2 regions of the Clostridium pasteurianum DSM 525 genome follow, and region 2 is predicted to be linked to the other one. Evidence: a T-box and tRNA genes for the amino acid it is inferred to sense, from the RefSeq annotation. Region 2 holds a T-box; the other holds one or more tRNA genes.
The links. The T-box of region 2 lies ahead of leuS (leucine--tRNA ligase). A T-box ahead of a tRNA ligase gene usually reads a tRNA of that ligase, here a tRNA-Leu.
Positions count from the first base shown of each region.

Region 1: it encodes a tRNA-Leu, which carries the amino acid that the T-box ahead of leuS (leucine--tRNA ligase) is inferred to sense. The anticodon was not compared.

Region 1 is NZ_CP009268.1:2,630,643-2,638,579, forward strand. Features, by position in the region: gene CLPA_RS11945 (hypothetical protein) at 46-492, opposite strand; gene CLPA_RS11950 (DEAD/DEAH box helicase) at 464-2,338, opposite strand; gene CLPA_RS21205 (hypothetical protein) at 2,623-2,796, opposite strand; gene CLPA_RS11955 (hypothetical protein) at 2,870-3,061, opposite strand; gene CLPA_RS11960 (hypothetical protein) at 3,085-4,029, opposite strand; tRNA gene CLPA_RS11965 (tRNA-Leu) at 4,268-4,351, opposite strand; gene CLPA_RS11970 (lytic transglycosylase domain-containing protein) at 4,831-5,385, opposite strand; gene coaE (dephospho-CoA kinase) at 5,394-5,990, opposite strand; gene polA (DNA polymerase I) at 6,012-7,937, opposite strand, start outside.
Region 2 is NZ_CP009268.1:1,383,649-1,391,585, forward strand. Features, by position in the region: gene CLPA_RS06200 (GerAB/ArcD/ProY family transporter) at 1-789, opposite strand, end outside; gene CLPA_RS06205 (spore germination protein) at 921-2,324, shown strand; gene CLPA_RS06210 (Ger(x)C family spore germination protein) at 2,321-3,439, shown strand; gene leuS (leucine--tRNA ligase) at 3,563-5,992, opposite strand; T-box leader at 6,185-6,381, opposite strand; tRNA gene CLPA_RS06220 (tRNA-Gln) at 6,478-6,554, opposite strand; gene CLPA_RS20395 (hypothetical protein) at 6,634-6,906, shown strand; SAM riboswitch class I at 7,004-7,114, shown strand; gene CLPA_RS06230 (hypothetical protein) at 7,461-7,688, shown strand.

The DNA.
Region 1 (7,937 bases), 1.2 Mb from region 2:
ATTACAAAAGAAAAGTACCTGTATTTTACAAGTGCCATATCATTATTATACAATATTAATAAAAGAATAGTTATCAGAAATTAATTGTAATAAATCATTTGGTAAAGTTTCAATAAATTTATTTATATATTTGCTACTATTAGGAATATTCCTTAATTGCAACATAATGTCATCTAATAGTTTCTTTTCTTCACTCACTTTATTCCAAATATTTGTTTCTATTTTATTCTTAATCATTCTAATTTCTTTTAAAAACATATCATTGTCATAAATATAAACATACTCATATTTTGATTTTATATTGTCGAAAATTCCGTAATCAGAAAACTCTACATTACATTGAATTCCTCCAAAAAATTTTTTAGCACTTACCTTTGAATACTCTTCATTTGTAATATTCTCCATAAGTTCATTGGGCTGTACCCCCTTATTCATCCTTAAATTAATCAATTCCTCTAATCTATCATTTATTTTTATGTAATTGTATTCCATTTAATATCCTCCTCAATTCAAGTTTTATAACATCTAAATATTCTTCTGCCTTTATTAAATCATCTATTTCCATTTCATCTCGTCCAGAAAATTTAACTTTTAATTTTGTGTTTATATATATTACAAGTACACCATCATTTTTAGTATTGGATTTTGTATATGAAGGTAAACTTCTCTTAAATTTTAAATATAATTCTGTTCCCTTTTCAGTGATGCCATATTTATTAAGAAGTTCAATAGCTACTAACTCAATTTTTTCTTTGAGTATTTTTTTTATCATTTTTCTTCTCTCTAAAGGTCTTTTTTCATTATATATTTTATTTAACTCATCTGATTTTTTTCTTGTCTTTTTTTTAATTAAATTATTTATAGCATCCTCAATATCTTCTTTATCCCAACCTAATGCTTCTAATTCCTTTTTTCTTTTATTTACTTCATCATTTATTACTAACTTTGCTTTTTCATATTCAGCATTAAAATCTATACTTTCACTGTACGAGTCCTTAAATTCTAAAATTTCACCCTCAACTATTGTTTTTCCATATAAGACTTCCCGTTTTTCATATTCATCATCTTTAAAATCAATTTCTCTAATTTTTTTATAATGATCTACTACTTCCGTCTCTTTTCTAAAATAATCCCACAATTTATCCATTCCTAATTCTTTATGATATATTACTAGCGCATTATTATCAATTTCATATGCAGTAATATATTCATCTGGAATTGCTCTTAAAACTCTACCTATAATTTGTGCAAACATATTCAAACTTTTATATGGTCTAAATAAAGCTGCTATTGTTAAATACTGATGATCATAGCCCTCTCCCATCATTCCAACATTAATCACCACATTACACTTGTTTAATTCAATATCCTTAAACTTTTCTTCTTGCACATTCTTGGGCATTTTGCTATGTATCAAAATTACTTCTATTCCTTCAGATTTATATAATTCATATAACCTTTCAGCATGTCTTATACTGCAAGCTGAAGCCATTATTTTATGAGGAACATTAGGTGAATGCTTCTTCAATTCATTTAACTCTTCTATACTACTACGTACAACTTCTAAAGAGCATTCATCTGACATAGCAACTGAACGCTGAACCCATTCTTCATCATGTAAATTTTTTGCTTCTTCTATACTAAGTTTTTTACCTTTCTCATCGATAAAATATATTTCTGAAGAACTCAATGTTTTGTTCCTTAGCCATTTTACATACCTAGCTTCCATGACTTCTGACAGTTTTGTTTCATGTATTAACTTACCAGGAACCTTTAGCCCATCTCCTCTGTAAGGTGTCCCTGTTACATGTAATACCTTTGCATCCTTAAAATAATTTAACGCTGCTTGCCATGTATTAGCTGGTGCATGATGTGCTTCATCTACAATTATCATATCAAAAAAATCAGGTTTCACTCTATTTAACAAAGAATTCTGAAAATTAGGATTTAGTTTCTGAACATTAGTATAAACAATGTCAGCTGAAAATAATTCAGAATCAAACAATTCATTTTTATATGGTACTAACACCGGAAGGTCATCTATATTAAATATAACATCCATGTTTATCCAAAAATTATCTTCTAAAGCTTCCATAGTTTTTGCTATACTTTTTTTTGTTACAGTTCCAGGAGTTATTATTAATACTCTGCCCTCACATATGCCATAAGGTGCTATTGATATTAATCCGCTTTTACCTGTTCCTGTTGGTAAGACAACCAATGAAGCTTCTTTTGGATTACTTTTAAAATGAGATAAAATTTTTAAGTATGCTTCAATTTGTGGCTTCCTTAACTTTTTATTTCCTTCTATATAACAAGGAGTATCAATAAAATACAATTTTTCATTCCCCCCTATACCCAAAATATAATATTATAATAACATAGTTGTATGTTTTTGGGATATATTTTCAGTAATTTTATTATTTTGGGCAATAATAAAGAGCACTCATTTACATAATATGAACGCCCTTTATATAATACATAAACCTCTATTTAATTCTATCCTAAACTTCCGTTACCACTTCAGCCTTAACTTTCCTATCGTAATACTCCTTATTATATAGCAGAACCACGCATTCCACATGCCATGTCATAGGAAGCATAATTTCAATGAGGTTAACATTATTGAAAATAACATTTTAATAATTCTATAGTTATCATCATTTCTCTTTTAGCAATCGCTACCCTATCCTCGTTGAAAAAACTTGTACTTATATTTTTAATAACAAAAGTTTTATTTTTTCTAATTAAATTTCTTGCCTCCTGAATTTTTGTCCAGTTAACTTTTCTAGGCATCGCATTCATATCCCCAATAAATTACTTTACTATAATGATATGATGTCATCTATTAAGAATATACTTATCTTTACTATCTTCTCTCTTTAGTTGCTTCCTTTAGTAGAGTAATGGCAATTTCTGAACGTGATTTTGCATCTGATATTCTATCATTTATATGTCGTGATGATGCATATGATGCATAATTAATACTTCTATTACTTTTAACATTTTTTTTAGCATCTTTAAGCTTATTCCAGTTTACGGCTCTAGAAATATTTTTCATATTCGTACCCTCCTCTCACAACTTTATTGTTCCTGTGTGCAATTTATTTCATCGATAATAGACAATAACTTGTTTTCAAAAATTTTAGTTAAATTATATATAATACATTCTTCTGCTAAAATTAAATTAGAATCAGATTTTAAAATAATAATAGATTCAACATCAGGTACTAAGGTACACTGATAAGGAATACATAAGTAATGTTTATTATTTTCATCAAATAATCTTGTTTCTATTACAATACTTTCATATCGTGAATAATATTTCTTTATACTATTTGATAAACTTAAACAACTTTGCACTTCTTCTAAAGCCAATATTTCAATATGAATTTTGTCTTTTTCTTGTGTACAAAAATATTTTTCCAAATAATTTTCTAAATGCTTTAAAATATCAACATCATGACTTGTATTACTTGCAGCCATTCTCAAGTCATTTTCTACATCACTTATGTATAAATCAATATTCTGCACAGCCTTATATTCTGACTTTATCTTATCAATCAATGTTTCCGTAATGTTTATTTGGGTCTCAATGCTTTTTTCTATTGTATGAAATTTTACCTTAGTAGCTCCAAATGTAATTTCATCTAGCCCTTTGCATGAAATTATAAATATATCTACTAATATTATAGCAATAAAAGTGTATAATGTAAAAACTAGATTATTTGAAATACCTAACTTATTTTGCCCTATAATATTTATAATATTATTATCTACTGTCCCCAATAAAAATAATAATACAAAAGTACTTATGCAATAATATGTTCTCCTAATTTTCATTCTATTTTCATAAGTTATTGAGGGTTGCATATACCACATTACATTCACAAAAACCAGCAATGAATAACACATAACTATAATATACCAGTTTTCTTTTGCAAATGTGTTCTTAAACTTAATTAAATAAAATGTAATAAGTACAGGAAGCAAATTTATTAAAAGATACATGTGTTTTTTATTTTTCACTTTCACCACATCCTACACTGACTTAATATATACATTATAATATATTATTTTAAGATTTTGCACAAAATTTTGCTTATCTCTCTTTAATCTTATATATTCAGCAAGTAATTCTCATAAATATTGATATCACTTTATTGACTTGTGAAATTTTTTTAAAGAATTATCTTTAATGGTTTGCTGTATTACTTTTCGAATTAAAGCTAACAAAAAACTACCCATCTTAATGAGTAGTTCCATCTGGTGCAGGTGACGGGACTTGAACCCGTACGTCTTCGACACACGCCCCTCAAACGTGCCTGTCTGCCAATTCCAGCACACCTGCATAATATTCAATTTTTTATTTTAACGAGGGTTTTTCACAATTTTAACTTCAACTTTGGCACTGACATAACGCCATCCCAAACGTGCCTGTCTGCCAATTCCAGCACACCTGCATAATATTTAAATTTTTATTTTAACGAGGATTTTTTACTATCTTTACTTCAACTTTGGCACTGACATAACGCCATCCCAAAGTAGCCTGTCTGCCAGTTCCAGCACTCTCGCATATTTAATTTTTACTAAAAAACAACTATCTCTATTAAATAAGTATTTTCATATACTGTAAATAATCACGATATAGATTATATTATATAGATTTGATTTCGTCAATAGTTTTTTGCATATCTAAAAACATAGTTGTTACTAAAAAACAAATCATATTATATATTTAAACTAAAGTGAGCTTTGATATTGAAATGTAGAATATCAAAGCTCGGCTTTAAATTATTTACAATATCAATTTAAAAACTTATTTTCAAACTAATTATTACTATAAAGCCATCTATATATATTATAGTTCACCCTTATTTTCTTAACATACTTGTCCGTCTCAGGGAAAGGTATATAGTGAATATTTTTTCCATCCTTTGAGTGATCTTTATTGTTGAGCCAAGATCTAACATTACCTCTTCCACCATTATAGGCAGCAGATACCAAGTCCCAGTTGTTAAACTCCTGTCTAAGATTATCCAGATACCAGCATCCCATTCTTATACTGTATTCGGGATCATATAACTTATCAGCACTGAAGCCCTTAAGTCCCATTTTTTCTGCGGCCCATTGCCCTGTTTCTTCAGTTATCTGCATTATTCCATAGGCATTTTTATTAGATTTAGCTTCTGGATTAAAATTACTTTCTGTTTTTGCAATAGCAGCTACATAGTAGGGACTCAAATTATATTTACTTGAATATTCATATATATATTTAGAATATTTCATAGGATAATAATGTTTTCCTATTGTTTTTACATTTAATGCTGCAACTATTACTATAACCACTATAACAAAAATGAATAGTAAACTTTTTCCTTTCATTGTTCCTCCTACAATATATTTATAGATGTCAATAGTTTTTCAACTTGACTTTCAGTATAGTCTATACTTACACTGGTATCTATTATAACATCTACATATTTTTTCTTTTCTTCCAAGGGCATCTGAGCATTTATTCTGTTGATTACCTGCTGAAGGTTCATTTTATCTCTTTCCATAACTCTTTTTATTTGTGTTTCTCTATCAACCCAAGCTAGAATATTCAAATCCATATCATTATTTATTCCCGTTTCAATTAGTATTGGAGCATCAAGGACACAAATATTTTCCTTTAAATCCTCATATAGTTTAATATGCTTGAATATGTCCTTTTTAATATAGGGCATTATTATTTCCTCTAATTTTTTTCTTCTAGCATAGGAGGCAAATACATAATCTCCAAGCTTTCTTCTTAAAAGTTTTCCATCTCCATCAAAAAATTCTATTCCAAATTCCTGTTTTATTTCTGATAGTAATTCAGGATAAATATTTAAAACTTCTCTTGAAATAACATCTGCATCTATAACAGGAATAGATCTCTCTTTAAACATCCTAGCTACAGTACTCTTTCCACTTCCAATTCCACCTGTGAGTCCCACCTTTAACATAATCATTCCCCAATTCTTTATTTATTTTGCTTCATACCAAGTTTCCCCTATATTTATATCAACTTCTAATGGAACCTTTAGTTCAATTGCATTCTCCATTTCTTCTTTAACTAATTTTTTCACAACCTCAATCTCATCCTTATATACATTTAAAATCAGTTCATCATGAACCTGAAGTATAATAGTACTCTTTAAATTTTCTTCTTTAAGTTTGTTATATACCTTTACCATAGCTAACTTAATTATATCTGCTGCACTTCCCTGTATTGGAGTATTCATGGCCAGTCTTTCTCCAAAAGATGCTACCATTTTATTTCTGGCCTTTATTTCAGGTATATATCTTCTCCTATTTAATATAGTGGTAACATATAAATCTTCCTTTGCCTTAATTACAATATCCTCAAGGTATTTTTTTACATTAGGATATCTTTCAAAATAAGTATCTATATATTCCTTTGCCTTACTTTTTGGTATTTTAAGATCCTGTGCAAGACTGAAATCCCCTATACCATAAACTATACCAAAATTAACTGCCTTTGCATTACTTCTCATAAGAGGTGTAACCTGATCAATTGGCACATTAAATACTTCTGAAGCAGTCTTTGTATGTATATCACTGTGATGTTTAAAGGCATTTATTAAATTTTCATCATTGGCAATATGGGCAAGAACTCTTAATTCTATCTGTGAATAATCTCCAGATAAGATTACACATTCAGAATCATCAGGTATAAATACCTTTCTTATCTCTCTTCCCATTTCGTGCTTTATAGGTATATTTTGGAGATTAGGTTCCGTACTTGAAAGTCTTCCTGTAGTGGTAACCGTCTGATTGAAACTTGAATGTATTCTATCATCAGAATCAATAACAGTTTTAAGGCCCTCCACATAAGTGGAATACAATTTTGTAAGCTGCCTATAATAAGTTATATTATCTATTATAGGATGCTTATCTCTTAATTTCTCAAGTACCTCTGCATTAGTGGAATATCCTGTCTTTGTCTTCTTGATTACAGGCAAATCAAGCTTTTCAAATAGAATTTTACCTAGCTGTTTTGGCGAACTTATATTAAATTCTTCCCCAGACAGACTGTAAATTTCCTCTTTAGTCTCCTGTATTTTTTCACTAAATTTCTCTCCTAGTTCATTGAGCTTTAATTTATCAATTTTAAAACCTCTTGCTTCCATAGATGATAGCACTTCTATTAAAGGTTTTTCTACATTGTAAAATAACTCCTCCATATTTAATAACTTTATCTTTTCACTTAAATCTTCGTAGATAGGCTTTAAATATTGGATTTCTTTTACTCTAAGAAGTTCATCTTCATCTTTTATATCTATATTTAAATTATCTCTTATTAGTCCATTAAGTCCATATTCACTTTGGGCTGGATCAATGAGATAAGCAGCTATCTTTGTATCAAAAATCAATCCTTTTAGTGAAACATTTATTTTTGCCAATATAGTATAAGGTATTTTTGAATCATGAATGACTTTTTCTATATTTTCATCTTCAAAAATTTTTTTCAAAACACCTATTAATTCTTCCGAATCACTGTTAAAAATTTCAGCATAATCAATTATATAATTTCTATCCCCTGTATTTAAATATATTTTCTTTATACTGCTCTTAGAATAAATTTGCTCATCTTCATTTTCAAATAAAATATACAATATATCCTTTATTGAATTTGCTGCTTCTTTAAGTTTTTCTATAGTATCTATAAGTTTATATTCTACTTTTATATCCTCTAAAGATTCCTGCCCATCTTCCTTAGAGGAAACTGGAATCTTATTCATGAGACTTTTAAATTCAAGCTTCACAAACATTTTCCTTACAGCTTCTACATCGAATTTCTCCTTGGATTTTATGTCTTCTAAATCTATCTCTATTGGAACATCCGTTACTATAGTAGCAAGCTTTTTACTAAATACCGCCTGCTCTCT
Region 2 (7,937 bases):
ACTTTCAAGAAATCCCCAGTAATTTATAAGTTGAGTCTGAATTAGTTTTGGATAATATATTATATTTCCTCTTAATGCTCCAAAAGTGCTTATAATACCCATGGTAGAAACTACTTCCATTTGAATAATAAATAATAGAGCTATGAAAATACTTTTTTTCAGTGTATTTTTATTTTTGATTTCAGTTAAAAATGGCAGTATCATAGAAAAAAAGCTGAAAAATCCCAAACTTTTTACTATTGCCATAATGAAGTTTGGGGTCACTCCTTTTTCCATGATAGGCAGTAAAAAATTAAAATTTTTATATTTTGATGTAAGTATAGCCAAATTTGTTCCTGAAATACTTACAAAGGTCATGCCTATTATTGATACAATTACTATTGCGTTCTTTCCTCTGCTGAATGTATAGATGGCTGGAATTGCAAAAAATATAGTGAAAAACCAAGGTGGTGTGTTGGCTAACATGTTTACATGCATTGAGTTAGATTCAACAGAGCTACATTCCACTAAAGTAAGAAATAAAGTTATTATAAAGCACCAGATAAGAATATTCCCTAGAGTTTTTCCCATAGCAGTACAATATATATCTTTCATATTATAGTTATTATTTTTTTCAGTTATACTTATAATCATATAGGCAAATAACATTAAGAGTATTCCTGAACATATAACAGCTATCCAAGAATCCCTTCCACCTATTTCTGTATATAGACGTGGATAAGTCTTCATAGAAACTATAGCCATTCCACTTAAGACGAAGAATAAATGGGTACCATTAAATTTATCCATAACATTACCTCTTTTGCATAAAGTATTTAGAAAAATCCATACTATTATTGAAATCTCTTTAACATAGTAGTAGTATTTCATATTTAATGAATATTATGCAATGATTAGAAAAAAATGAGGCAGGTGATAATATGAATGAAGATTATATGACATTTGTAAAGGAAAAACTTAAGGGTAATGTAGATGTAAAATTTAGAAAACTAAAATGTAAAAAAGGCTGTATATCTATAATATTTATTGATAACTTGTCGGATGCTAAGTTTATTAGTCAATATATAATTGAACCTATTGTAAGGGAAAAGGATATTATTGAAACTGCAGAGGATGTAAAGAAGAATATTCTGTTTGCCAATTCTATAGGAGATATAGATACTAGTCATGATGTACTTATCCATATACTATCAGGAGATGTGGTTGTAATTTCTGATTTTTATGAGGGATTAATATTTTGTGAGGCCAAGAGCTGGAATAGGAGATCTGTAGGAATACCAATTACAGAAAGTGTAATAAAGGGACCTAGAGAAGGTTTTACGGAGGCTTTTGTAGACAATATTTCACTTATAAGAAGAAAAGTTAGAAATTCTGATTTAAAATTTGAGAGTATGTATATAGGAAAAAAATCAGATACCATTGTGGTATTATCTTATATTAAGGGTGTAGCTAATGATAAATTAGTATCTCATATAAGAAAAGAATTAAAGAGTATAGATACAGAATTTCTACTGGATACAAATTATGTAGAGGAAAAATTAAAAGAAAAGAAAACACTATATGATACCATAGGTTATACGGAAAAGCCAGATATAGTGGCCTCCAAACTGTTTGAAGGAAGAGTAGCTATAATTGTTGATGGGACTCCTTTTGTAATTACAGCACCTTATTTCTTTTATGAAAATTTTCAAATGCCAGATGACTATTATTTAAATAAATATATGTCAAATGCTTTGAGAATTTTAAGATGGATTTCCTATTTTATTTCTGTACTTTTACCAGGATTGTATGTTGCACTGACTACCCATCACTTTTCTCTGATACCTTCTGTATTCGTATTTAGACTTTCTATATCAAGGGCTGGGGTACCATTTCCAATGGTAATAGAAGTTATTCTAATGATATTTTTCTTTCAGATATTAAGAGAGGCTGGAGTAAGGTTACCTCAGCCGGTAGGTCAGGCAATGAGTATAGTTGGTGCATTGATTTTAGGACAATCAGCTGTAAGTGCCGGCTTTGCATCTGAAACCACTATAATTATTGTAGCATTAACCTCTATTGCTCTATTTTTAACGCCTAAAATTTATGGTCCAGTAACTTTTTGGTCAATTTTACTAATATTGTTTTCCAGTATAGTTGGATTACCAGGATATTTTGTAGGAATAATTTTAATGATATCTGAATTAGCTGGTCTTAAAAGCTGTGGCTTTAAGTATATATTTCCAATGGGTACCATCAAAAAATTCAATTTTGGAGATATAGTTTTAAGAGATGACTTAGATTCTATATCTAAAGATTTTACAAATGAGGGTGGTAAGAAATGAAGAAAATATTAATGTGTTTATTTTTAGCATCTTCCATATTTTTAAATGGATGTTTTAGTTATGTAGATATAAATAATGTAGTTTTTGTAACCTCTGTAATATTTGATATAGATAAAGATAATAATCCGGTTATATACCTAGAAATTTTTAAATCTATAAGAGCTGCTTCAAAAGCCGCAGAAACAGGTCAGAGAATTGTTCTAAAGGGAACAGGAAAAACTGCCTATGAAGCATTAAATGATGTAAACTTAGCTTCCAGCTATCAAATAAACTACACCCAAAACAAAGCTATAATATATACAAAGAGAGCTGCAGCACAGGGAATAGAAAGTTATTTTGATATATTTAGAAGAGATACCCAAGCTATAATAAAACCCTACATGCTTGTTTATGATGGAGATGTAGAAAGACTTGCAAAGGGAAATTTTGAAGGAGAACAATTTATAGGATTATTTATATGGGATTTAATAATTAATGTGAGAAGCAGCCCAAGAGCAGTACAATCTTCTCTCAATAGATATTTATCAAGAAGGGTATCTCCAAGCAGGACAGATGTGCTGACAGTGCTGAAGATAGATAATGATCAACCTAATCCTTCATTGGTAATTAATGGTGGAGCCATAATGGAAAATGATAAATTAGTTGAAATGCTTCCAAGTTCAGAGGGTCAGGCATATAATTTCCTCGTTGATGTAATACAACAAGGATCCATGGAAGTGGCAGATCCTAGAGACAGCAGTAAATATATATCTTTATCTATAGAAAATAGCAAAACCGATACAGATGTAAATTTACGGGGTAACACTGTAGATGTTACAAAGAAGATAAATGTAAAGGCAAGAATTGTAGAATTTCAAAAGTATATGGACTTAACGGATGAAGAATTAGAGCAGATTAGAAAAGGTGCAGAAGCCAATTTAATTAATGCCTGTACAAATATATTTAACAAGTATAAGAAGAGAGATTTGGATATCTTTATGATTGGTCAGGAACTTGAAAATAAATATGGTGATAAAATTCCTATAGGAGGAGAGGTTATAAAACATGCCAATATGAAAATAGAGCCAAGAGTATTTATTGATAGCCCTGGAAAAATTGATAAATATCAACAATAATTTAAATTTATAAGTTATAATTATAAAAATTTTAGATATGAAATTTTTGGTATATATAAAGATATTACATATACACTAATAAATTATTATATACTGTATATGTAATATCTTATTTAATATATTTTATTTTACAACTATATTAACAAGGTGTCCTTTAATTACAATTACTTTAACAACCTTTTTACCTTCAACAGCAGCTTTAATGTTATCATCATTTAAAGCAAGTTCTTTAATTTCATCTTCTTTTAAATTAGAAGCTATATTTGTTCTGGCTTTAATCTTACCATTTACTTGTATAGCTATTTCCATTTCATCTTTGATTAATGCCTTTGGATCAAATTTTGGCCAGGATTCATTGAAAACTGAAAAATTATTTCCACAATTAGCCCACATCTCTTCAGCAAAATGAGGAGCAAAAGGAGATAGAAGTCTTATGAAATCATCAACGCATTCCTTTAAGAATTCTGGATTCTTTTTATCTTCATTTATATATTTTGAAAGTGCATTTGTAAATTCCATTATTTTTGCTATGCAGGTGTTAAACTGGAACTTTTCAGCATCTTCGCTTATACCTTTAATGGAAAAATTTCTTACATAGTTAAGTTCTTTTTCAGCTTTATCTATAGTATTCTTACTGTTATCTGAAGATTCAGTGCACTGAGACAGAATTCTTTCCACTCTGTCTACAAATTTAGAAATAGCCTTTATACCATCATCGCTCCAAGCTCCACCTTCTGTATAGTCAAAACCAAACATAAGATATAATCTAAATACATCTGCACCATATTCGCTTATATAATCATCTGGTGATATTGTATTTCCCTTGGATTTACTCATCTTTTGTCCATCTGGTCCAAGGATCAATCCCTGGTGTCTTAAGGAAAGAAAAGGTTCATCAAAGTTTAAGTATCCCATATCTCTTAATGCTTTTGTTATAAATCTTGCATATAAAAGATGCATGCAGGCGTGTTCAGGACCTCCAACATATTTATCTACAGGAAGCATTTTGTTTATTATTTCAGGATCAAAGGCTTTGTCACTGTTTTTATTGTCTGCATATCTTAAATAATACCAAGATGAACATACGAAGGTATCTAAAGTATCAACTTCTCGTTTTGCTGGCCCGCCACAATGAGGGCAAGTTGTATTTACAAATTCATCACTTTTAGCAAGGGGAGATTTACCATCTGGAGCAAACTCAACATCATAAGGAAGTTCTACAGGCAGCTGCTCTTCTGGCACAGCTACAGTACCACATTTTTCACAATAAACTATAGGGATAGGAGCACCCCAATATCTTTGTCTTGAAACAAGCCAATCACGAAGTCTGTAGTTGACTTTCCAGTGCCCTAGATTTTTGGAAGATAATAATTTTACTATAGCTTCTTTGGCTTTATTACCAGATAGACCGTCAAATTCACTACTATTAACAAGTTTGCCGTATTCAGTATAAGGAAGGCTGTCTCCACCTTCAATTACTCTTATTATTGGAAGATTATATTTTGTTGCAAAGGCAAAATCTCTCTCATCATGAGCTGGTACTGCCATAACTGCACCTGTTCCATAAGTTGCAAGTACATAGTCGGCTACCCAGATTGGTACTTTTTTGCCGTTTGCTGGATTTGTGGCATAGGCACCAGTGAATACACCGGTTTTTTCTCTTGTTAAAGATTGTCTTTCTATATCTGTTTGCTTTGAGGATTGAATTTTGTACTCTTCTACAGCAGATTTGTATTCCTCTGTGGTTACTTTATCTGTTAGAGGGCTTTCAGGAGCCAGAACTACATAGGTAACTCCTAGTAATGTATCAACTCTTGTAGTGAATACGTCAAAGGTTATATCGCTGTTGTCTACTTTAAAAGTAGCTTCTGCACCTTTGGATTTACCTATCCAATGTCTTTGCATAGCTTTTGTCTTTTCAGGCCAATCCAAATCCTCAAGTTTTTGTAAAAGCTCTTCCGAGTAATCAGTAATTTTTAAAAACCATTGTGTCAAATCTTTCTTTATTACTTCACTGCCGCATCTTTCACAGCCGCCATCTACTACCTGTTCATTTGCAAGTACTGTATTACAGCTAGGGCACCAGTTAACAGGAGCTTTTTTTCTGTAAGCTAATCCTTTTTCATAAAGTTTTAAAAATAGCCATTGAGTCCATTTATAATAGTCAGGAAAACAGGTAACTACTTCGTGGTCCCAATTGAACATTGCACCCATAGCTTTAAGCTGCTTTTCCATAGTTTCTATATTTTTAAGAGTAGAATCTTTTGGATGAATACCTGTTTTTATAGCATAGTTTTCTGCAGGAAGACCAAAGGCGTCAAATCCCATAGGCTGAAACACATTGAAACCCTGCATTCTTTTAAATCTTGCCCAAGAGTCTACCGGACCATAATTAAACCAGTGACCAGCATGAAGCTTTGCACCAGAAGGATATGAAAACATTTCAAGTGCATATAATTTTTTATCCATATTTGATTCATCAAATTTATAAAGTTTTTTATCTTGCCATATTTTTTGCCATTTTTCATCAATTTTAGTATTGTAGTTTCCCAATTAAATAACCTCCTCGTAATTTTAATATGTAATTTATCCTGTGCTTTCTAGCTATAATACTCTAAATTTTAAAAGATAGAGATTATATAGGTATGCAAAGATAATTAGTTTAAAAGTGGTGTAAGTACAAAAGTAAATATCAACTAAGTAAGAACTATTGATTAAAGTCCAAATAAAAAACCTCCATCTCAAAAAAGAGACGAAGGTTAAACTCCGTGGTACCACTCTACTTAGGTAAGAACCTCACTTTATAATATAACGGATTAACCGTACTACTTTTTAGTAGTAATGCTCCCAAGCGAGTTCATATATAATCATCACTGTTTTGCAGCAATCAACAGCTCTCTTTAGATGAGTTCAATATTACTATTCTTGTTCAAGGCAAAATATAATAATGTAATTATGCCACTATATTATAAGTTATAAAGTATTTATTGTCAATAAATTAAAATAAAAAAGCTAAGATAAAAATCTTAGCTTTTCTTTGGCTGCCCTAGCAGGACTCGAACCCACACAATGCCTGAACCAGAATCAGGTGCCTTACCAATTTGGCTATAGGGCATCAGCAACAATTAATATTCTATCATTTTTTTTATAAATGTCAATATAAATCTTATGAAAATTTTAGAATAAATAGTTTCATGCAGGAAAATATTCCCTTTATACAACATAGAGGTGAATTCTATTATGATATTGTTCTCAAGGATGATACTAAAATTAATGCAGGTTTTTTAGGAACGGTTTCAGCAAAAGATGATAAGGATATATATTTAGCTTTAAAAGAATTAGATGAAATATTAGTTAAAACTGGTGCACAAAAGACAGTGGACAGTAAATATTTCAACATAGGAGTTAAGGATTTAGATAAATTATATGCAAATAGAATAAGGAGTATTTTACTAAATATAAGATAAATAAAAATCAGATTGACTATTGACATTACACAGATATAATGTTAATATAATAAAAATAATTTATTTCTGAAATATTTTGAAAATTTAATACAGAGTACTCTTATCAAGAGTGGTGGAGGGACTGGCCCTTTGAAGCCCGACAACCGGCATTAATTTAAATGTATCGGTGTTAATTCCTACAGGTGTGTAATATTTTGAAAGATGAGAAATTTAGTATAAACATAAATTTTTTTATAGCAAAAACTACTTTTCTTATAGGAAAAGTAGTTTTTGCTATAATTGATTTCACCTGACTAACTTGGCGTAAGTCTCTCACGCACTCTGTACAGCCCTCACACAAAATCGAAAACAAGATTTTAGTTCTCTGCTTGCACTCTGTGAAAGCGACCAAATACAAAATAAATTTTGTTTTGTCTGCTTTTCTTCAAGTTGGAGTTCTACGCCAAGTAAGCCATGCATTTGCAGTTCTAAAATTCAGATGGGGTAAAAGAATCCCCACCTGAATTAAGAACTTGCTTCAATTTTAGAGATTTAAATAAATGGAGGTATTTAAAATGGATATAGGAGATAGGTTTCTAAACATTCTCAATGATAACGCTGGAAATTTTAAAAATGATGAGGCCTTTGCTATTTGCCCTAAAGTTTTTTATGAAAACTTAAGTGAAAAAGAAATTTCTGCTATGCAGGAACTTTACAGCAGAGCTTATAAAAAGGCACAAGAGCAGGTTAATAAAAATAAATATAATGGTTTTAATGACTTTTTTAATGGGAGTGGAATATAAAAGTTTTAGATGAATTGAGATTATAGTATTTAAATATAAAACTACAGTACTATTTATAGAATAGATTATATAAATAACGCTGTAGTTTTTTGTGGCTAAAATAAAACTATCCTAAAAAATCTGTGTGAATTTTCTTCAGTGGAGTTTACACAGATTTTTTTATTGAATATGTTTTAGTTAATAAATAGCTAATATTATAAACTTAATTTTAATATTATTTTTGAAAATTACAAATTTTATACGAATTAT